DNA from 2 places in the Paenibacillus bovis genome. Region 1 is predicted to be linked to the other one. Evidence: predicted binding sites of a transcription regulator. Region 1 holds the regulator's gene; the other holds the start of a gene.
The links. Region 1 encodes NrdR, which represses ribonucleotide reductase genes. Its sites were predicted from a motif close to AACACNATATATNGTGTT; they were not measured.
Positions count from the first base shown of each region.

Region 2: the regulator NrdR is predicted to act here: its motif matches at 6,394-6,411, upstream of nrdI (class Ib ribonucleoside-diphosphate reductase assembly flavoprotein NrdI).

Region 1 is NZ_CP013023.1:2,344,879-2,355,096, reverse strand. Features, by position in the region: gene AR543_RS10025 (sensor histidine kinase) at 1-1,119, shown strand, start outside; gene AR543_RS10020 (serine hydrolase domain-containing protein) at 1,344-3,455, shown strand; gene nrdR (transcriptional regulator NrdR) at 3,811-4,341, opposite strand; gene AR543_RS10010 (lytic transglycosylase domain-containing protein) at 4,388-4,963, opposite strand; gene coaE (dephospho-CoA kinase) at 4,960-5,556, opposite strand; gene mutM (DNA-formamidopyrimidine glycosylase) at 5,566-6,411, opposite strand; gene polA (DNA polymerase I) at 6,437-9,121, opposite strand; gene phoU (phosphate signaling complex protein PhoU) at 9,277-9,936, opposite strand; gene pstB (phosphate ABC transporter ATP-binding protein PstB) at 10,081-10,218, opposite strand, start outside.
Region 2 is NZ_CP013023.1:1,689,156-1,699,373, forward strand. Features, by position in the region: gene AR543_RS07220 (nucleobase:cation symporter-2 family protein) at 1-711, opposite strand, end outside; gene AR543_RS07225 (rhamnogalacturonan lyase) at 1,379-3,901, shown strand; gene AR543_RS07230 (glycoside hydrolase family 64 protein) at 4,085-5,170, opposite strand; gene AR543_RS07235 (hypothetical protein) at 5,414-6,025, shown strand; gene nrdI (class Ib ribonucleoside-diphosphate reductase assembly flavoprotein NrdI) at 6,620-6,988, shown strand; gene nrdE (class 1b ribonucleoside-diphosphate reductase subunit alpha) at 6,975-9,059, shown strand; gene AR543_RS07250 (VOC family protein) at 9,137-9,601, shown strand; gene nrdF (class 1b ribonucleoside-diphosphate reductase subunit beta) at 9,799-10,218, shown strand, end outside.

The sequences.
Region 1 (10,218 bases):
ACCCTCTCTTCACTGCTGGCTATAGTGATGATTCTTTGTCTGGCGCTGTCCTACAGGGCGCAGCTGGGTACGATAATCGTGTTTACTTTTATCTATGTAGTCTTGCAGACCATTATCAATTCAATGGGCGTTTATTTGTTTTTTGGTGGTGTCGATTATTCGGTGGATACACCCTATCGGCTGATGCAGAGCCATTACAATCGCTCAATCAAGCTGCTGTTGTTCAGTTTTCTCGTTATGCTGATGATCTCCCAGTTGATTCGTCTGATCAGCCGGAGGCACAGTATCGTACTGCAGCCGCGCTATTATTTGCTGTTTCTGATTGTACCACTCATCTCGATCTGGCAAATTAATGTGCTGTTCGCCTACAGTCAGAGAAACAGCTATTATGTGATCTCGGTACTCGGGTTGCTGTTTTTGAATGTGTTTGTTATTTATATGTTTGATATGCTGATGGAACGGTTCCGGCTGCTCAATCAAAATGTGTATTTGCAGCAGCAAATGGATTATCAGGATGCCAATTACGAGAAAACAGTGCATACGTTCAAGGATATCAAGCGTGTGATCCACGACACGAACCAGCATCTGCTTTATATAGAAGAATGTATACGCCGCCAGGAGCCGGAGGCGGCGATCGAGCATATTCAGACGACGCTGAACCGGGTTGATCAGGCGTACCATCGCGTCAATACCGGTAATCTGGTAATTGATGCTCTGGTCAGCAATACGCTTAGTATTGGACAATCCAATGGCATACGGATCGATACCCGGCTGCGACTGCACTCGCCGACTGTACACATCGAGCGTTATGATCTGTGCGTAGTACTCGGCAATCTGCTGGATAATGCAATCGAAGCGAGCAAGCATATCCGGGTGGCAGATGATCGGTATATCTCTATCAATATCCATTCCAACGAATCGACGCTGTATATCCATATTACCAATCATTCCAGTACGCCCCAGACAGACTGGAGCAGCAGCAAACCAGGTGATGGTTACCATGGATTGGGACTGACCAATATCTCCCGTCTGTGCGAGAAATACGGCGGTCATATGACGATCGAGAACCATAATCACCGGGTCGAAAGCATGGTTGTGCTTCCTTTTTATGAAGAGTAGCAAGAATGATAGGACATGCTCCCAGGTAATAGATACGGTATCTCCTGCAAAAAATATAATACATCCTGCGATGAACCGGTGCTTATGCCGGTTCTTTTTTTGCCATTCAGGGACAAAGATATTCGTTTCAGCCCATTTTCGCTTTATCGATTCGGATCTGCGGTATGCTTCGGTTATGCACAGATGAGAATACATCTGACTAACTACCGAAAGGAATGAATACAATGAAAACAATCAATACAGTCAGCAAATGTCTGCTAAGTATCGTTATCGTTACTTCGGCATTACTGCCATCCGGCAGTATCTCTGCTGCTGAACAAACCAAAGCCCACGCAGCATCTGCTTCCCAGCCGCAGACTGTTACAGCTAACACCTCATCCCGGGCGCAGCAGCTGGCCCAGATCCTGCTGGATAAATACGGCGTGACCGGTGTGCAATACGCCGTAATGGATCATGGCAAAATCGTTCTCTCCGGCAGCGCCGGTACCTCCGGGCGCAAGGGTAACAGCAAGATTGGCAAAGAGGATATGTTCGGTATCGGTTCGACAAGCAAAATGTATGTGACAGCAGCAACGATGATGCTGGCTGAAGAGGGCAAAATCGATATCGATCGTCCACTGACCGATTACTTGCCGGAATTCAAAATGAAGGATGAACGGTACAAACAGATTACACCACGTATTCTGATGAATCACTCTTCCGGACTGTACGGCAGTCATTACGGCAACTCTATTCTGTTCAATGACAATAATACAATTAATCGCGACAATCTGCTGCCCGCGCTGCAAAACGAGACGTTGAAAGCTGATCCGGGTGCCTTCTCCGTTTATTCCAATGACAGCTTCCAGCTGCTTGAACTTATGGTTGCCAAAGTCAGCGGCCAAAGTTATCCGCAGTTTATCCAGGAGCGCATCAGCAAGCCTCTACAGCTGAAGTCGACACTGACACCACTGGATCAATTTGACCGGAGTCGCCTGGTAAAGACGTACTTTCCTACCTTGACTGACAAGGCTTTGCCGGTCGAAAATACCAATATTATTGGTACCGGCGGCGTATATTCCACGGCAGAAGATGTCGTTAAATTTGCCGAAGTACTCACTGGACAGCGTCCTGATCTCCTCTCCACGGCTTCGACCCAGGCGATGACCCGTCCAGAGTATCGCAGCGGCATGTGGGTATCCGAGACAAGCAATATTTTCAACTATGGGCTGGGCTGGGATGCGGTACAGCTGTCCCCCTTTGACCGTTATGGATTAAAAGCCGTATCCAAAGGCGGCGATACCCTCATGTATCATGCGAGCCTGATCAGCGTACCGGAGCAGCGACTCAGTATGGCGGTATTAACATCCGGCGGTTCCTCTATGTACAATGAAGCGGTAGCCAGCGAAGTAATGCTGCATGTACTGAAGGACAAAGGCACCATTAAACGTATTCTGCCAGACCAGCAGTTCCCGGCAGCCAGCAAGATCGCTATGCCAGCCGATATGAAAAAGTATAACGGCACTTATGGTACAGTCGGCGAGACTTTTGATGTTCAGATCCGCAATGGAAAATTCAAACTGGCTACGCAAATGTCCGGCATGATTCCGGAACAGCAGTATATCTATGCAGGCAAAGGTAAGTTCCGCAGTGAAGACGGTTCTGCTCTCGCCAGCTTTGAACGCCAGAAAAACGGCCATACCTATCTGAAGCTAAACGCTTATCTCAATATACCTGAACTGGAGCAATCCCAGATGGCTCTGTATGTCGGTCAAAAACTGGACAAGCAGACTCTGCCTGCTGCAGTCAAAAAAACATGGCAGCAGCGTAACGGCAAAACCTATTACAATACCGACGAAAAAATCAATTCGGGCTTTTATCTGATCCCGACCGAAATCAGCAAAACGATCCAGGCAGACACCAGCCTCGGTTATGCGCTGGGTACCAAAATCGTTAATGCGAACAAAAGTGTTAATATCATGCAGATTCCGGTTATGTCCGGACGCGATACGTTTGATCTGAATTTCTCCCGTCAGGGCAAAACTGAATATATGGAGATCAATGGACAATCCTTTATTAGCAAAGACGCAGTGTCTACGCTGCCTGCTTCTTCTTCGTCCGTAAAAGTTCCGGCCGATCACCGTGCCAAATGGATGAAGCTGGACAAAAAGACTGCCAGTCAGAAAATCAATGTAACGCTTCCAAAAGGAGCAGGATTTGTCGTGTATGATAACAAAGGACAAACTGTCTACTCCTCCGTCGTGAATGGCGGTCACAGTACCAAGCTGCCGGAAAGCGGCATGATCGTATTCGGCGGTAAAGCTGGTGACTCATTCAAGATCTCTCTGAGCCACTAAATATTCGAAGATAGATACCGAAATATCGGAATTTCCATACCACCTGCGACTGGAATCATAGTCATCCTTTCCTTTTAGAATCTATCGAATCCAGCCGCAAATTAATAAACCGCATTCCTGTCTACTCTCTTTCGCCAGAGAAGTAAAGCAGGAATGCGGTCTTTTTTTGCCTGTATGCTTTGGTCTTTATTTTGACAATAGGCAAAAGGTTATCTAATCTGATTCTTCTGTTGTTATGGCACCAATCATGCTGTCTACGCAAAAAGCATCACTGCTATCTGCTTCCTTATTCGGAAACTCCAAGCGGTGATGCTTCTTTGTTGCTTTTTCTTATACAGAAAGCAGCAGGTTCGAATTATTGGTCTTCACGTTCCCGATTATGCTGGGGCAGAATCGCATCCTGCTTGATGGAAGGCTTTTTGTCCTGCTTGGAATCATCATTCAGCAGCCCTTCCAGTTCTTTCATAAACATGCTAATATCCTTGAACTGACGATAAACCGAGGCAAAGCGTACATAAGCCACTTCATCTACCGGATATAGCTGTTCCATCACCAGCTCGCCTACAGCCCGGCTCTCTACCTCAGCCAGTGCTGTCGCATACAGACTTTTCTCAACCTCCGAGACAATTGCATCCAGCTGGTCGACCGATACCGGACGTTTCTCGCACGCACGAATCAATCCGCGCAGTAGCTTGTCCCTGCTGAATTCCTCGCGGCTACCGTCTTTTTTGATTACGATCAGCGGCGCAACCTCGACCATCTCGAATGTAGTAAAGCGTCGGCTGCAGCTCTCGCATTCCCGCCTGCGGCGGATCGACTTGTTGTCATTGGCTGGACGGGAATCCAGCACTTTTGTTCCGTTGTGACCACAATAGGGGCATTTCACTTCCAGTGTCACCTTCCTTTCCCTTTATGCCGTTTGTTCCATCTATTCAGAAGGCGTCATATAATTTGGTATATTGCTTATAATAATATAATACACGTTGCACATAATGTCTCGTCTCGCCATAGGGAATATCTTTGGCATGCTCTAGCGTACCATCCCACTGACCACTGCTGATCCAGCTTTTGACCTTGCTCGGGCCGGCATTATAGGCTGCGATCACCGCGATCTCATTGCCGCCGAACTGCTGCATCAGGTTGCCCAGATACCACGTACCGATCTCGATATTGGGATCAGCATCGTGCTTGACGGTCTCCATCGATACATTGTTCAGATGAGCCTTGTCCATTACCCACTGGGCGGTATCCGGCATTAACTGCATGACGCCAAGCGCACCCTTTTTCGATTCCATACTGGGCTGGAAATTGGTCTCCACCCGGATAATGGAAGCAATCAGGAACGGATCGACCTGATATGCCGAAGCATGGGCACGAATTTCATTTTTGAATTCGATGGGATAGATCCAGGCCAGCCAGCGCGTATTAAACAGGACCAGCACCAGCACAACCAGAAACAGCGGCAGCAAAATCCGTTTGCGGATCAGTTTCCGTTTGAGCTGATTCATACTAACCTCTTGCTCTCCCAGAACTGCTGCAGCTGCTGCTGTGTCTGTTCCGGTGTGCCGCTGTTATCAATCACAATATCCGCTATCCGCTTTTTCTCCTCGATATCCATCTGCGCAGCCAGCCGCTTCTCTGCTTGCTCCGCTGTCAATCCATCTCTTTGCATCAGTCGCTGCAACTGAATCTCGCGCGGTACATATACGACCATAATTTCATCAAAGCGATAAGCATCCCTCGCTTCAAGCAGCAGGGGAATATCCGCTATAACCAGTCGCTGTGGATCGGCTGCTTCCAGCTCGGCTACGCGGCTGTGAATCAGGGCGCGAATCGCCGGATGGGTAATGCCTTCGAGCGCCTGGCGTTCTTCGGGATGTGTGAAAATATGCTCGCCCAACTGCTTGCGGTTCAGTGTACCGTCTTCATTCAGCATATGGGCTCCAAAACGCTCCCTGACCTGCTGCAGTACCGGGTGACCAGGCATCATGATTTCCCGTGCGATCAGATCCGCATCGACCAGTGCAGCTCCATGCTGCACCAGCCAGGCGGAGACTGTACTTTTCCCCGTAGCGATTCCTCCGGTTAATCCTATATTCATGCTGTCACCTCAATGTTTCTGTCGTATCGGAAGAGGCTGGCAGACCGGACAGAAATGGGTACCCCTGCCGCCTACTACCGTTTTCTCGATCAACGTGCCGCATTCATAGCAGGGCTGTGCTTTGCGTCCATAGATGCGCAGACTGTGCTGGAACATTCCCATTTCGCCCTGACCATTCACATAGGATTTGATGGAAGATCCACCGGCTGCCACCGCATCGGTCAGTGTCGAGACGATCGCTTCATGCAGACGAATCAGCTGTTCTTCGCTGAGGTCGCCGGCGATACGCTCCGGGTGAATACCGGCACGGAACAGTGCCTCATCCACATAGATATTCCCGATTCCTACCACGTACGCCTGATTGAGCAGTACCGGTTTGATCATCGTTTTGCGCTTGCCAATCACGCGGATAAATTGCTCGGTTGTAAATTCCGGATCGAGCGGCTCCTGACCGAGCTGCATCAGCGGTTTGGATTCCAGATCTTCACCGGTTTTGAACAGATGCATCGTGCCGAACTGACGTACATCCTTGTATCTTAATTCCGTGCCATCGGTAAAATGGAAAATGACATGGGTATGTTTTTCTACCGGTTCATTTTGTTCATATACACCATAGCGTCCTTCCATCCGCAGATGGGAGACCATAACCAGTCCGTCCATTACAATTCGCAAAAATTTGCCGCGCCGTTCAACGGTTTCTATAGTATGTCCCTGCAGTTCCAGTGCAAATTGCTGCGGGTCATCCGGCCGCTGGATAATACGTGGCAGCGATACGGTAACCCGTTCAATTTGCTTGCCGGTGACCAGGCTGTTAAGAGTGCGTCTGACTGTTTCTACTTCCGGCAATTCCGGCATATGATTCACCTATCCTTTATTTATGCTATTTCGCTTCGTACCAGTTGGAGCCATAGCTCACGTCCGCTTTGAGCGGAACAGCCAGCTGCAGTGCTTCCTTCATGACCTGTGGTACCAGTGTTTTCATTTCTTCCATCTCATCGGCAGGTACTTCAAATACCAATTCATCATGTACCTGCAGCAGCATACGGCTGTTAAGCTTGCGATCTTTGAGCGCCTTGTCCATATGCACCATCGCCAGCTTGATAATATCGGCGGCGGTTCCCTGAATTGGCGTATTCATCGCTGTACGCTCGGCAAAAGAACGCAAATTGAAGTTGGAGGAACGAATCTCCGGCAAATAACGGCGGCGTTCCAGCATCGTCTTCACATAGCCGTTCTTTTTGGCTTCGGTAACGATATCATCCATATAACGGCGTACGCCCTGGAATACGTCAAAATACTGGGCGATAAATTCGGCTGCTTCCTTGCGGGTAATGTCCAGATTCTGGGACAGTCCATAATCGCTGATCCCATACACGATACCAAAGTTGACCGCTTTGGCAGAGCGGCGCATATTGCTGTCCACCTGCTCACGGTCGACACCAAATACATCCATCGCCGTCTTGGTATGAATATCCATATCGTGCAGGAACGCATCCTTCAGTCTCGGATCATCGGAAATATGGGCCAGTACACGCAGCTCGATCTGCGAATAATCCGCGGCCAGCATCGACCAGCCTTGCTCGGAAGGCACAAATACTTTGCGCAGCTTGCGCCCTTCTTCGAGACGAATCGGAATATTTTGCAGGTTCGGGAACTGGCTGGACAATCGTCCGGTTGCCGTAATCGTCTGGCGGAAGTACGTATGCACTTTGCCCGATTTCGGATGAATCTCCTTGAGCAGTCCTTCTACATAAGTGGATTGCAGCTTGGCGAGCTGGCGATAATTCAAAATCAGCTGCACAACCTCATGATAGGGTGCCAGTTTTTCCAGTACATCGGCACTGGTGGAATAACCTGTTTTTGTTTTCTTGTCTACCGGTAATCCAAGCCGTTCAAACAGAATTTCGCCGAGCTGCTTGGGTGAATTCAGATTGAATGCGGTGCCCGCCAGCTCATAGATTTGTGTAACCAGCTTATTAATTTGACCTTCGAACTCCTTACCAAGAGCACGCAGTTCATCCGCATTTACGGCAACGCCCTGCTTTTCCATATCCGCCAGAATTCGGGATAGTGGCATCTCCAGGTCTACGAACAGGCTGGTCATCTCGTTTTGCTCCAATTGTTCACGCTGCAGAGGCACCAGCTGACGAATCGTCGCTGTTTTGCGAGCCAGGTGCAGGCTCAGTACATCTGCTTCCGGCACTTTGTAACGCGCACCTTTACCAAATACAGTCTCATCTTCCGGCAGCTGCGGCAGACCGCTGCGGCCAGCGAGTACGCTCAGGCTCTGACCGGAATCGGTAGGGTCCAGCAGGTATGCGGCAATCTGGATATCAAACCGCGCCCCGGCAAAAGGAATATCGTCCCAGAACAGCACCAGATCAGCGCGATGCAGATCATGACCATCTTTGGGGATCGATTCATCGGCCAGCCAGCTGCGAATTGGAGCAGCGGCTTCACTTTTGAGTGTCTCGGGAGTCAGGAAGAAATATTGATCCGGTGCAGACAGTACGATACCGACCAGACTGGCATGATGCGGATTATCTCCGCGGCTCTCGATATGCACCACATCAATCTGCGGCAGCGCCGCTTCCAACTGGGCTATTTCTTCCTCGCCGATTACTGTAACAGCCAGTTCTTCAGCCTGTTGTCCGGCGGCTTCATCCAGATCGAGATGATCCAGTACACCATCTGGTGCTGCTGACGACAGATCCAGCCGCTGCAGAATCGATTTGAATTCAAGCTTTTGCAATGCGGATACAGCAGTAGCTGCCTGTATCCCTTCGTATTTCATGCTGTCCCATGTCGCCTCGAATGGCACCTCGCGGAAAATAGTCGCCAGTTCCTTGCTCATGCGTGCATCGTCGGCATGGGTTTCGATTTTCTCTTTCATTTTGCCCTTGAGTTCACTTGTATGCTCCAGTACTTCTTCGACAGTTCCATACTGATGCAGCAGCTTCAGTGCTGTTTTCTCGCCAACACCCGGAATACCGGGAATATTATCAGACGCATCGCCCATCAGTCCTTTGAGATCGATAATCTGCGCCGGCGTGAGACCATAGCGTTCCTGTACTTCGGCCGGTCCGTAGGCTTCAATATCGCTCACACCTTTGCGGGTCAGACCGATTTTGACATGCTCGGAAGCCAGCTGCAGCATATCCTTGTCGCCACTGATGACGATCACTTCGCAGCCTTTTTGCTCGGCATGCAGGGAAAGGGTACCGATAATGTCATCCGCTTCATAGCCTTCCAGCTGATAATGCGAAATGCCGAAGGCTGTCAGCAAATCCTTGAGCAGCGGGAATTGCTCGGACAGCTCAGGTGGTGTCTTTTGACGACCTCCCTTGTAGTCCTGATAATTGCTGTGACGGAATGTGATTTTCCCGGCATCAAAAGCGACCATGACATGAGTCGGCTTCTCTTCTTCCAGCAAACGCAGCAGCATATTGGTAAATCCGTACACCGCATTGGTATGCATACCGCTTGATGTAGTCATCGGCTGCTGCATAGCAAAAAAGGCGCGGTAAATAATACTATTTCCATCTATTAACATAAATTTTTCCATAGATCCTCCTATAGTCAAAGCGTGCATGTACAAGTCCGTATTTTGAGGTTCTTCAGTGATAACATCGCTTATTCTATGATACCACAAGGCCCCCTTTTCCAAAACAAAAGCACCGGATAAGTTCCGGTGCTTGGGTGGTATTGCGATGAAATTGGTCAGTTGTTCAGATCCGGGCGTCTACCGGTAACCAGATAGACAACACTTTCGCCGATATTGGTCGCATGATCGGCGATTCGCTCGATATAGCGTCCTGTCAGATTGAGCAGCATCACCTGCGGGCCGTCTGCCGCATTCTCCAGCATATGCTGGTGCAGTTCACGAATCATGCCGCTGTACATATGATCCACTTGATCATCATCGTTGCCCACTTTGTGAGCCAGATCCGTATTTTCGTCCAGATAGGACTGAATGGAATCCCGGGTCATCTGAATAACGATATCGGACATGCGCGGGATATCTACCAGGAGCTTGTTTAGGCTGGAGCCCTGCATACGCAAAGTAACTTTGGCGACGTCACGTGCCAGATCTCCCATACGTTCCAGATCGCTGGAAATCTTGAATGCGACAATGATGCGGCGCAGATCCTTGGCAACCGGCTGCTGGGTCACAATCAGGCGGGAACCGATATCCATGATCTTCTCTTCCATTTCATTCAGGCGATAGTCATTGTCCACGACGGCTTTGGCTTTGGCCGTGTCCATGGTCTGCAGTGACTTTACCGCATCTTCCAGTGCCTCGATCACATGATCTCCCATGGCGGTAAGTAGATGCCGGAGTTCATCGAGACTTTCATCAAATCCTTTGCGGTTAGGCATTCATAATCCTCCTCTGGGCTGGTTGAATAATGCAGATTACACCACTTATGACAGTTGGTCGGTTTCTGCGCCCGGACGACAGTGTATCCTTTCCGGTGCTGGCTTGAAGCGGTCAGCTATTCAACAAGCAAAGACCTGCTGCCCTCAGCCGAATCGGCCGGAGATATAATCTTCCGTGCGGGAATCGGTCGGATTCGAGAACATCTCTGTCGTATCCGTGGACTCTACCACTTCTCCATTCAGGAAAAAGGCCGTCTGGTCGGAGATCCGTGCTGCCTGGTG
Region 2 (10,218 bases), 660 kb from region 1:
CATCGTCAGAATCGGAGCAATCCGGAACTCCGGCATGCCAAAGGCAAAAAACTGCGGCAGATGGAACCAGGACGCTTCGCTGACCGCTGCCAGGTTTACTTTGCCCATCAGGGCAGCGGCTATCGTACCGGCTACAATCCCGATCAATACCGACAGTGAGCGCATAAATCCGGTGAAGAATCGATTAATCACCAGAATAAGTGCCAGTACGCCAAAGGAAAGCAGCAGATTGTTCAGACTGCCGAATTCGGGACTGGTCGCGCCGCCTGCCATATTTTTGATACCGGTAGGGATTAGAGAGAGACCGATAACTACAACGACTGTACCCGTCACGACCGGCGGGAACAATTTGATCATTTTGCCAAACCATCCGGCAAAAACGGCTACAAACAGACCCGCTGCGATAATCGCACCGTAGATCGCGCCCAGACCATACTGGTTACCGATACCAATCATCGGCGTAATAGCGACAAAGGAGCTGCCCAGCATCACAGGCAATCCGATCCCCAGATAACGGGTTTTCCATGCCTGCAGCAGCGTAGCGATTCCGCAGGTGAGCAGATCGATAGCTACCAGATAGGACAGCTGCTCTCCCGTCAGATTAAGAGCTCGTCCAACGAGCAGCGGCACCAGAATTGCTCCGGCGTACATCGCCAGTACATGCTGCAGTCCCAATGAGAAAATTCTTCCTCCGTGCACCTTGTTCTCCATCATATCCGCCCCTTTTTTGGATATTCTCACTATCATGTCAGTAAGTCTAATCTGATTATTCTCTGATTTAACGTTATCTTAGAGGGTGAGGCAGGATTTGCAGAGATATTTTGAGATTGTTTGTAAATAAATATAATTAAATCCGATTAAATCATGCATAAATATAACTTATATGTTAATTAATATTACATATTAGAGGACTAAGGGGTTTTTATACTCCCATCACTTTGACAGTTTGCAGAGTAATCAGGATAGCTGGTTAATAAAGGCTCTGTTATTTACACAGATAAACCGGATTTGTGAACAGCGTCTGTACCCGCACAATTTTATAATAGAAACAACCTGCAGGAATAAGCCAGAACACTTGCCTGACAGGACGCAGGTTCGTACGCAAGCGCAATCCACAAGCAAGGGAGGAGATCGCTCCGCAAACAAGCTCAAGTTCTCACAGGCAAACAAAATGCAGAGACATCACGTATCAGTAACAATCTCTACACATCGATTCAATACATGCGACCTATCAAAAGTGCATGAAAACATGTATGAGAACGGCATAAAAACTTGTAAGTAAAAAAGAATCCTATGCAGCAGCCGAGAACATTAATCACAGGAAAATTTGTAAGCGTTATCATATCGGCCACTACTATTTTAGGAGAGTGAATAACGTATGAGAGAACGGCAGCATTCATGGGCAGTGAAGACACTGGCAGTAGCACTTGGTATTGCACTGGTGCTTCCGACGGGTGGATTATCCGCCGCCGATCCGGTGAACGTGCAGGGTAGCAGTCATTCGCAGCGAGGAGTGCAACTGGAGAGTCTGGATCGTGGATTAGTCGCAGCCAAGACCGGCGATGGCATATTTATCAGCTGGCGTCTGCTCGGCAATGAAGTCAGTGGTTATTCCAAAACAGGACTGATCGGTACGGATTTTGCTTTGTATCGCAACGGCAAGTTCGTCACCGTTATAAAAGACAGTACCAATTATCTGGATCGCCAGGGTTCTGTCAAAGATAGCTATCGTGTGCTGCCTCTGTCTGCACGGGGTTCCGGCAGTAATAACAGTGCTTCGCTGACAACAGACGCTACCGCAGATCAGGTAAGTGATGATGTCTACCAGCAAGAAGCTTTGCAGCAGTCAAGTGCAGATCAGGGCGGAGATGCGGCTACATATCGTGCACAGACCGATGAAGACTCTGCCCTGCTGAAGCAGTATGCTGCCGACTATGGCATCAGTGCTGCGAGTCTGAGCCGACCGAATAAGCAAAAGTGGAGCCCACCGGCAACAGTATGGAATGATACCTATTATGATCTGCCTCTGCAGAAGCCGGCGGATGGCGTGACTCCGGCAGGCGAAGCTTACACGTATTCAGCCAACGATATGAGTGTGGGTGATGTAGATGGTGACGGAGAGTATGAATACTTCGTCAAATGGTATCCGTCCAATGCCAAGGATGTTTCCCAAAAAGGATACACCGGCAATACGTACATTGATGCGTACCGACTCGATGGAACCCTGCTCTACCGGATAGATCTGGGCGTAAATATCCGCTCGGGAGCACATTACACCCAGTTCCTTGTATATGACTTTGACGGAAATGGCAAAGCCGAGCTGATGATGAAGACTGCTCCTGGAACCAAGATCACCCGTTATGGCAAGCGCGGCAATGTCGTCTCCGAGCAGTACATTTCCCTTCCCAAGGAAGATCGTCAAGCCGGATACTCCAATAGTGATGACTACCGGATGAGCAGTGCGGATTATTATGATCATGTGGTGCAGATGTTCCAGAACTGGAGCGAGCATCCCGAAGTGAAGAATGGTCATTGGCCGAAGACACTGGAAGAATGCTTTAGTATCGCACCCAAGTATCAGTATCCATTGTCCCTCCAAGATGCCAAAGCGCTAACCGATTACTTTATGGATGTCTATGCTCCTGCCCGCAGTACGCGGAATAATCTGCGTGATTTTGAAGGCTTTATCGTGAAGGGTCCGGAATACATGACCGTATTCGAAGGACGCAGCGGCAAGGAAGAAGATACGGTTCGTTACGAACCGGAGCGCACAGATGATGGACTGATGTGGGGCGATTATGCGATGGCCCGGATTGAGCCGGGCAACCGGGTAGACCGTTTCCTCGCGACCGTTGCTTATGTGAACGGCAAGACCCCGTCTGCTGTATTTGCACGCGGTTATTATACCCGTGCAGCACTTGTCTCTTATAACTGGGATGGCAAGAAAATTGGCAAGGACTGGACAGCCGATAGCGGCTGGGCAATTATGAGCAACCCGTTCAATGATGGACCGCATGGTCGTGACGGTACCGATCCGGATCTGGGACCGCTGGCTGGACAGGGTGCTCACTCGTTGACCGCAGCGGACGTGGATGGTGACGGCAAAGATGAGATCGTTTATGGCTCCGGCACGGTAGACAATGATGGCAGCCTGCTGTACAGCTCGACAGACGTGATGCCGGCAGGCAGTGCCATACCTGGACAGATCGCCAAGCTGGGTCATGGCGATGCACTGCATGTCTCCGATCTGGACCCCTCGCATCCGGGCATGGAGATCTATATGGTTCATGAAGGCGGAACGTATGCACCATATGGTTATGCAATGCGTGATGCAGCGACCGGCAAAGTACTGTTCGGCGCTTATACCGGCAAGGATACCGGTCGCGGCATGGTCGGCGATATCGATCCAACCCGCCCGGGTCTCGAAGCATGGGCGACCGATCTGCGTACAGCCAGTGGTGAGCTGATTGGCCGCAGCGCACCGGGTACGAATATGAATATCAAATGGAGCGCCGATATGACGACCCAGGTCGTAGACGGTGCACTGGAAGTAACGCCAAGTATCCAGAACTGGCAAAAGGGACCGGTACTCGTAGCTAATGGTACACTGACGAATAACGGTACCAAAGGCAATCCGTCGCTGGTCGCGGACATTTTCGGAGACTGGCGTGAAGAACTGCTACTGCGCACAGCAGACAGCTCGGCGATCCGCATCTATCTCAGTACAGAAGTGACCAACCACAAGCTGTACACCCTGATGCATGATACCCAGTACCGTACGGGAATCGCACGTCAGAACACGGCGTATAATCAGCCGAGCTATACGAGCTTCTATCTGGCTTCCGATATGGACTGGTCGCGGGTACCTCAGCCGAACTTTTATACACCGGGTCGTAAATAAAACGTGGTTAAAGCTTGATTAATGTAGAATGATGCGCTGCTGCTGAATAGATCGGAATAATAAAAAGCCCTGCCGCCCGCGGAGAGATTCTGCAGGCGGCAAGGCTTTTGTTTTGGAATCAGGATGTTCTGATTTCACGAGCAGATCAATTGTATCGAATCGTTGCTGAAAAGAATTCAGTGATTACCAGCCTACCCGTACAATCAATCCTTTCGGATCACCTACTTCGAGGTAGGCAGCCTGTTGATTATAATCATCATAGGCGAATCCATAGGCAAGACGGCCGATACTGTGATCATGCCAGAACTTGGCATAATAGTTGGCAGGTGCAGCCTGGTAATAGGCAGATACATTATTCCAATTTGCCTGATTCTCATATACATGACGGTTGATTGCAGAACAGATACCCGGCGATTCCTGCAGTCTGCCGTTGCATAGCAGAATCTCCTGCGTGTTATAGCCGCCGCCATAGCTGCCAAAGTAATTGGCATTTGCACCGCCAGCTTTGAACGAGCCATGGATCGGTGCTACGATTCGGTAGGGTGCCTGCACATCAGCCAATCCTTTGAAAGCTGCAGGTACTTCACTGCGATATTTGCTAAATATACTCGCCCGTGTCTCGGACTCCAGTTCACCCACCGTACGGTCATAATTGCCGGCACGGTTGACCAGACGATGCTGCAGCGGGAATCCGAATCCATCAACACGGGTCGTATTGCCATGGTAACCGGTGTTATCTACTGTAAATTCCACAAAGTCAAAATAAACATCCAGATTCGGATCGGTCGGATTATTGATATCCGGTCCGGCGAATCCATCATTGAACGTTTTGATGTAGCATGGCGAGCCCACACAGATAAACATGCGTCCGGAATCCATCTTCGGCAAGCTTACCCATTCGGCTTGGCTGATCGTGCTGTAGATATTGGCATAATTCACGCCGTTCTTGGTCAGATGCCCTGGAGCATCATTCAGTGCTGCGGAGATCGGCTGTAGCTGACCCGTGCTGGTCAGGTAACTCCACTGCTTGGTCTCCGGATTAATGCCCAGGATGCCCCAGTAGACGCGATTATCCGGATAGGCTCCATTGGTGGCATTCATAACTTTGAACGTCATCACGCCCTTGCCGGAAGGCGCAGGGATAGAGGAAGCCGGTATGGAACCGACCGAAGGTGCAGCAGCAGAGACAGAGGATGTGGACAGGGGCGATAACCCGCACACCATAATTAGAACAGCGAGCAATACATACTTGAAGACTGAATTCTTCATAAACAACCTCCTTATTTTTGTATACGCTTTCAGTTTCGTTATTAATTATTACAATATATGGAATTGAATTCAATCGAAAAGCATGTGTATTTCTCAGGAAAGCATGTGCATTTTTCAGTTGGATAGGGTTCTCTTCAAATCGTCCGGACTTCCAATGCGGTTGTTGCTGCAGAAAGAGAAAGTTATACTTGAGAATCAAGATCTATCATGAAATGAGATTTCCCAAAAAAGGAGGAGCAATTGATGAAACGTTTTGTCGATCCTTTGTTTGAGCCGTACTCTGTTCCTTATGTACTGGCCCGAAAGGGCAGTATCGTGGTGAAGTGTCCCAAATGTCAAAGTGCTGCTTATATCGGAGCCGATTCCAATAAAGAGAATATCGAGCTTTTTTGTCATTCCTGCTTTTACCGGAAGCCGATGGAGCCGGATTATACGTATTCTGCTGCAGCGATCTGCACGGCCTGCGAATGCTGGTTCAACGAATCGGTCAAAGATGAACGTCAATTTACCCAAAAACATGTACATATTATTTGTCCGGCATGCCATACGGATAATATCGTAGAGCTCCACAAACGAGAAAGTTCCGTCTGGAATGGATCGGACATACGTAATGGACGCGATCCCTTTTTTGATCAGGAATTGTATTTCCTTGATTATTATCGCGGCAAGATGGTCTGGGCGGTTAACCGCGAGCATCTTACCTATCTAATCGACTATATTTCGGCAAATTTACGCGAAAGGCCGAATTCCAGCCATGTACGCACAGCTTCCTACCGGCTGCCCAAGTATATGAAAGAGGCCAAAAATCGCAATGACTTGATTCGTCTGCTGCAGCGTATGCAGCGAAAAAAATGAGTGTCTCTGACCAACGGACAGACTGCCTTCCAGGATAAACCGCTATCATGGAGCGCTACAAATGACAGGTCAAAAAAATCTATATTTTTATATAAGTTTCATTTGCTTTTTCATGTTGAAAGCAGTAAAATTTTAAACTTGAGTGTCTATCGTGATGACTGTCTAACTTCATTTCATAATCTGGAAATGATAGTAAAGATGGTTTGAAAAAACACACTAGATATAGTGTGTCAAGTGAATTATTTTTTTGAATAGTTTTCACCAGATAGGTAGCGTTCAAATAAGCCGGAATACATGGAGATTTTACTTGTTATCTGCTTTTTACGGCTATTTTGGATGCTGCTTTCTCGCTGGTTGGTCCTATTGACAACACTATATATAGCGTTTAAAGTTTAGAACAGCTCCTACATATTGCGTTACGGAATGTTTTAACGTGCGGTATATGGGTAATGCTTGTTAAGAGAAATTAAGCTGGAGCAGCAAGGCTTTTCAGTGCTTTGTTGCTTCGGAAACGCGTATGTCGATGACAGTTCTTTATTTATAAAGAACTGTCATCGACACTATATATTGAGTGAGAAGGAGATGTCATCCCACATGCTGATTGCATATGATTCCAAGACAGGCAATGTCAAACGGTTTATCGGAAAATTGAAAAATGCATCGGTGCAGGCCGTACAGATTGAAGAGGCGCTGCAGCTGAATGAACCATTCGTATTAGTCACCTACACAACCGGCTTCGGTCAGGTTCCTGAGAAGGTGACTCATTTTCTGGAAAAAAACCATGGCCGTCTGCTTGGCGTAGCAGCCAGCGGCAACCGTAACTGGGGCGAGAACTTCGGCAAGAGTGCAGATTTGATATCGGAGCGCTATGGCGTTCCGGTCGTATATAAATTTGAACTATCCGGCACTACAGGAGACGCACAACGATTCGTACAGGAGGTAGAGAAAATTGCGGCATATTGAATTGAACAACCTATTGATGCAGCGTGATGATAACGGATTTTTCCGTTTGGATAAAGATAAAGAAGCAGTACAGGAATACATGAAGGAAGTGGATGAGAAGAGTATCCATTTCGCGGACACATCGTCCAAAGTACGTTATATGATCGACAATGATTACTATGAGGACATGTACCAGCATTACACTGCACAGGATGTGGAGGAAGTATATGCGATTACACATAGCTATAACTTCCAGTTCCCTTCCTATATGGCAGCTTCCAAGTTCTACAAGGACTACGCGGTAAAAACAAATGACCGTGCGAAGTACCTGGAGCACTATCCGGATCGTGTAGCCGTTGTAGCACTGCATCTCGGACGCGGTAATGCCGACAATGCCAAGACGCTGGCACGTTCCATGATGGAACAGCGTCTGCAGCCGGCTACACCGACATTCCTGAATGCCGGCAAGAGTCGCCGTGGAGAGATGGTATCCTGTTTCCTGCTGGAAATGGATGATTCCCTGAACTCAATCAACTATGTACTGAATACCTGCATGCAGCTGTCCAAAATCGGCGGCGGTGTAGCGGTTAACCTGTCCAAGCTTCGTGGACGCGGCGAGCCAATCAAAGGCGTCGAAGGCGCAGCCAAAGGCATCATGCCTGTTCTGAAACTGATGGAGGATGCTTTCTCCTATGCCGACCAAATGGGTCAACGTAAAGGCTCCGGCGCAGCATACTACAACATCTTCGGCTGGGATATCCTGGAGTTCCTGGACAGCAAGAAAATCAATGCGGACGAGCGTACTCGCCTGAAAACACTGTCGATCGGTCTGATCGTGCCGAACCGCTTCTACAAGCTGGCAGCGGATAACGAGCTGCTGCATGTATTTGCTCCATACAGCGTATACAAAGCATACGGCAAGCACCTCGACGATATGAACATCGACGAAATGTACGATACGCTGATGGCAGACGACCGTGTCAAGAAAAAAGCAATCATGAGCGCACGCGATATGCTGACCAAGATTGCCAGCACTCAGCTGGAATCCGGCTATCCTTATATTATGAACAAAAGTAACGCCAACAAATTCCATGCCCTGAACGGCATCGGATCGGTGAAAATGTCCAACCTGTGCACAGAGATCTTCCAACTGCAGGAAACGACTGAAATTATGGACTACGGTGTAGATGATATTATCCGCCGCGATATCAGCTGTAACCTCGGTTCCCTGAATATCGTAAACGTTATGGAACTGGGCAAAATCCGCGAATCCGTGCATGAAGGCATCATGGGTCTGACTTCTGTCAGCGATATGACCAATATCGCCAATGCACCGGGTGTAGCCAAAGCCAACCGCGAGATGCATTCTGTAGGTCTGGGCGTTATGAACCTGCACGGCTATCTGTCCAAAAACAAAATCGCCTACGAGAGCGAAGATGCAATCGACTTCGTACGTACGTTCTTTATGATGATGAACTTCTACTCCCTGGAGAAGAGCATGGAGATCGCCCGCGAGACTGGCAAAACATTTATGGACTTTGATAAATCCGACTATGCAAGTGGTGTGTACTTTGACCGTTATCTGGCGACCGACTACCGTCCGTCCAAGCCACGTGTACAAGAACTGTTTGGCAGCATGTACATCCCGACGCCGGCAGACTGGCAGAACCTCAAAGCCGATGTAATGAAAAATGGTCTGTACCATGCCTACCGTCTGGCGATTGCGCCGACAGCAAGCATTTCCTATATCCAGAATGCTACATCCAGCGTAATGCCGATTGTAGAACAGATCGAGACACGTACGTATGCGAACTCGACCACATACTATCCAATGCCGTACATGCAGCAGGATAACTATTTCTACTACAAATCCGCTTATACTATGGATCAATTCAAAGTACTGGATCTGATCGCCGAGATTCAGCAGCACGTCGATCAAGGGATCTCTACGGTCCTGCACGTAAGCAGTGACGTTACGACTCGTCAGCTGGCTCGTTACTATCTGTATGCAGCACACAAAGGTCTGAAATCCCTGTATTACACTCGTACCAAGCGTCTGACAGTCGAAGAGTGCATCAGCTGCTCCGTATAATAGCTATTTTATATACGATTTGATCTGCTTGATTCATAAAGCTATCCGCCGCTTGAACAAAGTAAAGGATGAACGCAATGATTAAAGGCATTTTCGAAACGCATATTAATGTAAGTGATGTCGAGCGGTCGGCTGCTTTTTATGAGCGTCTGCCCGGCATTACACTCCTGCATGAAGACACGGCTCGCAAAAGCCGATTTTACTGGGTCGGCGCACCCGGCGTGAGTATGCTGGGAATTCGCGAGAATTATCCGACTCCACTTGTACAGCGTCAGCATTTTGCTTTTCGTGTAGAACTGGATGATTTGAGATCTGCCCGTGAAGAACTGTCTCGTCTGGGAATACCGACAGAGAACTTTCATGGTGAAGATGCAGCGCAGCTAATGGTATTTCCATTTATGCCTGCCGTCTCGATTTACTTTGACGATCCGGATGGACATTCTATTGAATATCTGGCGATGCTGGACGATGAGCCAAGACCCGATCTGCCGATTATGTCTTGGCAGGAATGGGATCATCTGCACGGACGTACGGAATCGTAATTTCAAAAGGGTACCACTTGTAAAATGACATAAATATTATCTAATCCGCCACTGGCATAAATATAAATATTGGATTTTTACCTTGCAGTATGCAACAGAAGCGTATCACCCTTCTTCTTGCATACTGTAGTCTTGTTATGATAAAAACAGCTACTGTTTCACTACATAACGACAGGTAAGAGAAAGGGGCACAACACATGAGTGAGCCAATCAAAGCAGTCAACTGGAACCGTCCGGATGACGATTTTTCCCTGATGTTCTGGAACCAGAACATTATGCAATTCTGGACCGATGACGAGATTCCACTGTCCGATGACAAAATGTCCTGGATTCAGCTGAGCGATCTGGAACGTCAAACCTATATGAAAGTCCTCGGCGGACTGACCCTGCTGGATACCATCCAGGGTGGCGTCGGTATGCCACAAATTCTGGAGCATGTAGACGGCTTGCAGCGCAAAGCGGTACTGGGCTTTATGGCAATGATGGAGCAGATTCATGCCAAGTCTTACAGCAGCATCTTCACGACGCTGTCTTCAACGGAAGAGATCGACGAGATCTTCAAATGGGTCGAAGAGCATCCGCGTCTGCAGACCAAAGCGGAGACGATCCGTCAGTAC